Regions from separate parts of the Clostridium sp. 1001283B150225_161107_B6 genome, predicted to be linked through region 2. Evidence: predicted binding sites of a transcription regulator. Region 2 holds the regulator's gene; the other holds the start of a gene.

Region 1 (3,151 bases), on a different contig from region 2:
TAAGAGATAAGTTTACAGGAAGGGAATGGTATGCCATGAAAGATAGATGGACAGATTTGGCTGCTGTGGCTGCCTTTGCAGCGGTACTGGGAATCAGCGCCTGCTGGGGCCAATATGACAGGGCCCATGGCAGGGTCTGTGACCAGGCCTATGGCAGGCCGGACAGTGGATATGGCTGGATGTATGGTCAGGAAGGACCTGCAGCGAATGAAAATGGGAGGCTCATGGGGAATGCTGCTGATTCAGGTGCGGCAGGCGCTTCAATGGGAGCAGCCGGTGTACAGGAAGGTGGAGGAGCGGACCCGGCCCGGAGAAAAGGGGAGGAAATAGAGATACTGCCGGATGTAACGCAGTCCCAGAAAGAGGTCCTGGCGGAAATCATGGAAGCCTTGGAGGCACAGGATTTGGAGACCGCGGCCCGGGTGATGGACCGTGAGGAAGAGACGCTTATGACGTTGTTTTATGAGGCTATGGGCGGAACACGGTATCTCTATGACGGCCAGTCATTCAGCGGGTCCATAGAAGGCATGGGTCTGGTGCTCACCATGCCTAAGACCCTGTATTACGGTACCTTCCAGAATGGAAAGCCGGAAGGGGAATGTACGGCCCTCCAGGTGGTTGAGCTGGATGCGCCCAGGTATGATTACTCCCAGGGACTGTGGAAGGACGGAAAGATGGAGGGGCAGGGCCATACCGGATACTGCTATTATGAGACCGGCCCGGAAGGGGAGGCCAGGGACGTGTGCAAGACAGGAAGGTTTTCCGGTGACAGGATGGAGGGGGAAGTGACTTATACCACCCTGAACCAGGAGGGGGAGACATCCACCTGGAAGCTGGAGACAAAGGACGGCACAGTGCAGCTGGACCACCGCTGGATTTATATAGAGGAGCAGGGGGAATACCAGCTGATGTCCCAGGAGGATGACAGCCATGCCTATATCATGGACGGCAATCTGGCTGACCAGCCGGTATGGATTAACCTTCTGGCCTGGGAAGAATAGAATGGGGCAGAAAAGTCCCGGAGACATGATGGTTTTGTGTCCCCGGGACTTTTTTGCTGTATATTGCCTTATACCGCCGTACATGTTTCCGTCCGGCTGATATGTTTTGTTCTAATCCAGCGTATCTTCCTCAATGATAGCAGTGGGGCGGACTGCTTCCGCTTCCTCCTGGCTGCTGTCATCGTAATCATCTTCCGTAAGGTCTCCTGAATCATAGGAGGAACTGCCGTCCATGCGCCGGTAATCATAGAGGTCGTCCTCATCCACATAGTCGTCATCCAGAAATCCCTCATCTTCAAATAAATCAGAATCATCATCCTTATCCCTGGAGTGCTCATCCATGAAATCCGCTTTCTTGGACTTCACGGTCTGGAGTGCAATCTGGGCCGTGTCCACGGCAGCGGAAACCGCCTCATGGGCAGTGTCTGATAACAGGCTTCCGGCATCCTTAAGGACGTTCTTTGTTGCCTGGGCCATATCCTTGGCAGCAACCTTGAATTCGTCCTTGCTGGAGGAAAGAGAGATGTAATTGCGGTCCAGGCTGCGTGTGTCAATGGTGCGCTCTGTGCCGTCCTCATCGGTCCTGTCCTCGCCGCCATCCTCAAATTCCCGGAAATCCTTTTCCAGCTCCCTGTGGTATGTCTTATACTGAAGTACGTAGGAAACACCGGCAGCCACAGCACCGGTCACTGCTGCAAATGCTACGAATTTACCCCAACCTTTCTTTGCCATGCCAAAAACCCCTTTCTTGTAATGGTGATGCATAAAAGCTCCCCTATGGGTCATATTATGCCTTATTGTTATTATTGTAATACGAATGGAAAAAAAAAGAAACAGCAAATTGTAAAAAAACAATAAAATTAAAAGAAATTAGCACTCAACTCTTGACAGTGCTAATAACTGGTGATATAACATATCATGTGAGCAAAAGAAAGAAGTAAGGAAAAGAAAACAAGAAAGAAAAATCAGAATATCGTGTAAGGAGGAATTCAATCATGAAGTTAGTACCATTGTTTGACAAGGTAGTGTTAAAGCAGTTAGTTGCAGAAGAGACAACAAAATCAGGCATCGTCCTTCCGGGGGCAGCCAAGGAGAAGCCGCAGCAGGCAGAGGTCATCGCAGTGGGACCAGGCGGAGTTATTGACGGCAAGGAAGTAACCATGCAGGTTAAGGCCGGCGACAAGGTAATCTACTCCAAGTACTCAGGCACAGAAGTGGAGATTGAGGATGAGAAGTACGTTATCGTAAAGCAGAACGATATCCTGGCAGTTGTAGAATAATAAATAATACAGCAGGACATTACATTGTAGAACATAAAATATTGGAGGTTGATGAAAGATGGCAAAGCAGATTAAGTACGGCGTAGAGGCCCGCAAGGCACTGGAAGCAGGCGTTAACCAGTTAGCAGATACAGTACGTGTTACCCTTGGACCGAAAGGACGCAACGTTGTCCTGGATAAGTCCTTTGGCGCTCCGTTAATTACAAACGACGGCGTTACCATTGCAAAGGAAATCGAGCTGCAGGATCCATATGAGAATATGGGCGCACAGCTGATTAAGGAAGTTGCTTCCAAGACCAACGACGTGGCCGGCGACGGTACCACCACAGCAACTGTTCTGGCCCAGGCCATGGTAAACGAAGGCATGAAGAACCTGGCAGCAGGCGCCAACCCAATCATCCTGAGAAAGGGAATGAAGAAGGCTACAGACGCAGCCGTGGAAGCCATCAAGAAGATGAGCAAGCCAATCAACGGCAAGGAGCAGATTGCAAGAGTAGCTGCCATCTCTGCTTCTGATGACGAAGTGGGAACCATGGTAGCAGACGCTATGGAGAAGGTTTCCAAGGACGGCGTTATCACCATTGAAGAATCCAAGACCATGAAGACAGAGCTTGACCTGGTTGAAGGTATGCAGTTCGACAGAGGTTACCTGTCCGCTTATATGTGCACGGATATGGATAAGATGGAAGCTAATTTAGACGACCCATACGTGCTGATTACTGATAAGAAGATTTCCAATATCCAGGATTTACTTCCGCTGTTAGAGCAGGTAGTTAAGATGGGCGCAAGACTTCTCATCATTGCTGAGGATGTGGAAGGCGAAGCACTGACCACCCTGATTGTAAACAAGCTGAGAGGCACATTCAATGT
Region 2 (3,151 bases):
GCAAATATAGCCGTATTTTGGTAATTATTTCTGGCCCGGATCTGTTTTTAAGGAGAAGGGCAAAAAAAATACCAGGCTCATTTGCCTGGTATCATTATTCTCACATTATGAATCAATCCTGCACTAGGAATACCTCTGCAGTATATGTACCCTTGGCCAGGGCTTCCTCATGGGAGCCGTAAAAAATATCCAGAATATTACCGTTCACAGAAGAGCCTTTGTCCTCCACTGTGTAGACAATGCCGTCAATCTTCAGCTTAGTGCCAAGAGGAAAATAGTTCAAATCAGCAGAAATCGTGTGATTGGGAGTTGGAACCGCTCCAGAATAGGTAAGGTTATGACCGCCGGAACACTGTTCACAGCCGCAGTATCCAGTGATGGTGAAACGTCCCAGCGATGTCTCACTGGGAGCCGGAGCCTCTTCCTTCTCTTCCTTTTGGGCGCCCGGTCCCTGGGCGATGTATTCGTCTTCATTCACAACAGCGGCCCTGTGGCCTTTGGATTCCCGTGAACCGGAGGTTTCCTGGGATTCCTGGACATCCTGGGCTGTGTCCTCGGGCGTATCTGATGTACCGGCATCCACTACGGTTACATCCGTCCCCACCGGTTCATCGGCAAATGCCGGAAAAGCCACCGTGAGGCTGAATGCAGCCATGGCTGCTGCCAGAAGGGTTTTCTTAATGTAATGCATACAACTACCTCGCAATCTTATGACATTGTTATGGTTTTATATGTCTTATAAAGTTGTACCTTCATTATATTACAAAAATGTTACTTGTCAAGTTAAAATAATTAAGCAAGTGTTACAAGAGTATAAAATGTGGAGAGAATATGCCGCAAAATTGGTATATTTATGTAAAAAGTGGAGGGTGAAATCCATTATCTAGTTGATACGAAAAGGAAATGGCACATGATGTGCCGGGGGGAGAATGGAAGACACAAATAATATGAAAAGAATTTGCTTTTATCTCTTGACAAATGGCGCCAGAAGGAATATATTATGGAATGTAGATGTTAGCACTCCTAAACGTCGAGTGCTAATAATTTCAGAAAGGAAGGTGAGCAGATGCCATTGGATGCACTCCTGGACGACAGGAAGGTCACTATACTGAAGGCCATCATCAAGACATATCTGGAAACCGGGGAGCCCGTTGGCTCCAGGACCATTTCCAAGTATTCAGACTTGAAGCTCAGCTCTGCCACCATCCGCAATGAGATGTCAGACCTGGAAGAGATGGGGTATATTGTACAGCCCCATACCTCGGCAGGGCGGATTCCTTCCGATAAAGGGTACCGGTTCTATGTGGACCAGATTATGCTGGATAAGGAGAGCGAGGTAACTGAGTTCAAGGAAATGATGGTCCAGAAGGTTGATAAGCTGGAGCTGGTCCTTAAGAAGATGGCCCAGGTGCTGGCTGCCAATACCAACTATGCCACCATGATAAGCGGCCCCAGTTATCACAAGACAAAGCTCAAGTTCATCCAGCTTTCCAAAATGGAGAAGCACAAGCTGCTGGTGGTCGTGGTGGTGGAAGGCAACATCATTAAGAACACCATGATTGATATCACGGACGAACTGAGTGATGAGGAGCTTCTGAACCTGAACATCCTGCTGAACAGCAGCCTCAACGGACTGACCATTGAGGAAATCAATCTGGATGTTATCAGCAAGCTGAAGGGCGATGCAGGCAACCACAGCCAGGTGGTGGACCTGGTGCTGAATGAGGTGGCGGAGGCCATCAAGGCAGGGGAAGAGGACCTGCAGATTTATACCAGCGGAGCCACCAACATTTTCAAGTACCCTGAACTTTCGGACGGCGGCAAGGCCAGCCAGCTCATTGACACACTGGAACATAAGGAAGTGCTGCAGGAATTTGTGGCGGAGGTCAATTCCGGCACAGAGGAAGAAGCGGGCATTCAGGTTTATATCGGTGATGAGAGCCCGGTGCAGTCCATGAAGGACTGCAGTGTGGTCACTGCCAATTATGATTTGGGAGGAGGCCTGAGAGGAACCATCGGTATCATAGGACCCAAGCGTATGGACTATGAAAAGGTCCTTGGGACACTGCGCAATCTGATGAATCAGCTGGATACAGCATTTAAAAAAGATGAAAGGTGATAAGCTGTGAGTGAAGATATGAAGGACGAAGAGTTAAAAAAGGAAGATGAGGCCCTGAAGACAGAGCAGGAAACAGAAGATGCCCCTAATGCCGGAGAGCCGGCAGAAGGCTGTACCCCGGAGGAAACAGAGGAAGGTACAGAGGAAGCGCCTGCTGGTGAAAAGGAAGAAAAAAAGGGATTCTTTAAAAAGAAAAAGGACCCCAGGGATGAGAAGATAGAAGAGCTCACCGACCGGGTGAAGCGCCAGATGGCGGAATTTGAGAATTTCCGCAAGAGGACGGACAAGGAAAAGTCCTCCATGTATGAGATGGGGGCAAAGGACATCATAGAGAGAATCCTTCCCGTCATCGACAATTTTGAGAGAGGCCTGGCAACTGTGCCTGAGGATGCAAAGGGAACACCCCTTGCAGAGGGCATGGAGAAGATATATAAGCAGTTGAGCAAAACGCTGGAGGAAGCAGGCGTAAAAGCCATTGAAGCAGTAGGCCGGGAGTTTGACCCTAACTTCCACAATGCAGTGATGCACGTGGATGACGACAGCCTGGGAGAGAACATTGTGGCGGAGGAATTGCAGAAGGGTTACATGTACAGGGACAGCGTGGTAAGACACAGTATGGTAAAAGTGGCAAATTGACATATCCCAATCATTATAAATATACCCCACTAAAAATAATCAGGAGGAAAAGACTATGAGCAAGATTATCGGTATTGACTTAGGTACGACAAACAGCTGTGTGGCTGTTATGGAAGGCGGAAAACCAACTGTTATTGCCAATGCGGAGGGCGTAAGGACAACACCATCCGTAGTGGCATTCACTAAGACAGGAGAAAGGCTGATTGGCGAACCTGCAAAGCGTCAGGCTGTTACCAACGCAGATAAGACCATCTCTTCCATCAAGCGTCACATGGGCACGGACTACAGGGTAGACATTGACGGAAAGAAGTACACACCACAGGAGATTTCCGCTATGATTCTGCAGAAGCTGAAAGCAGATGCAGAGAGCTATCTGGGAGAGACTGTGACAGAGGC

The links. The regulator HrcA, encoded in region 2, represses chaperone genes, less so after heat shock. The targets are predictions, from matches to a motif close to TGTTAGCACTCNNNNNNNNNGAGTGCTAACA.
Region 1: a site for HrcA is predicted at 1,870-1,900, ahead of I2H39_RS15285 (co-chaperone GroES). Genes of this name have one in related genera too.

What each region holds. Positions count from the first base shown of each region.
Region 1 is NZ_JADNMD010000006.1:64,569-67,719, reverse strand. It holds gene I2H39_RS15295 (hypothetical protein) at 36-1,001, shown strand; gene I2H39_RS15290 (hypothetical protein) at 1,113-1,733, opposite strand; gene I2H39_RS15285 (co-chaperone GroES) at 1,997-2,281, shown strand; gene groL (chaperonin GroEL) at 2,340-3,151, shown strand, end outside.
Region 2 is NZ_JADNMD010000001.1:745,983-749,133, reverse strand. It holds gene I2H39_RS03380 (3D domain-containing protein) at 113-691, opposite strand; gene hrcA (heat-inducible transcriptional repressor HrcA) at 1,067-2,119, shown strand; gene grpE (nucleotide exchange factor GrpE) at 2,126-2,755, shown strand; gene dnaK (molecular chaperone DnaK) at 2,811-3,151, shown strand, end outside.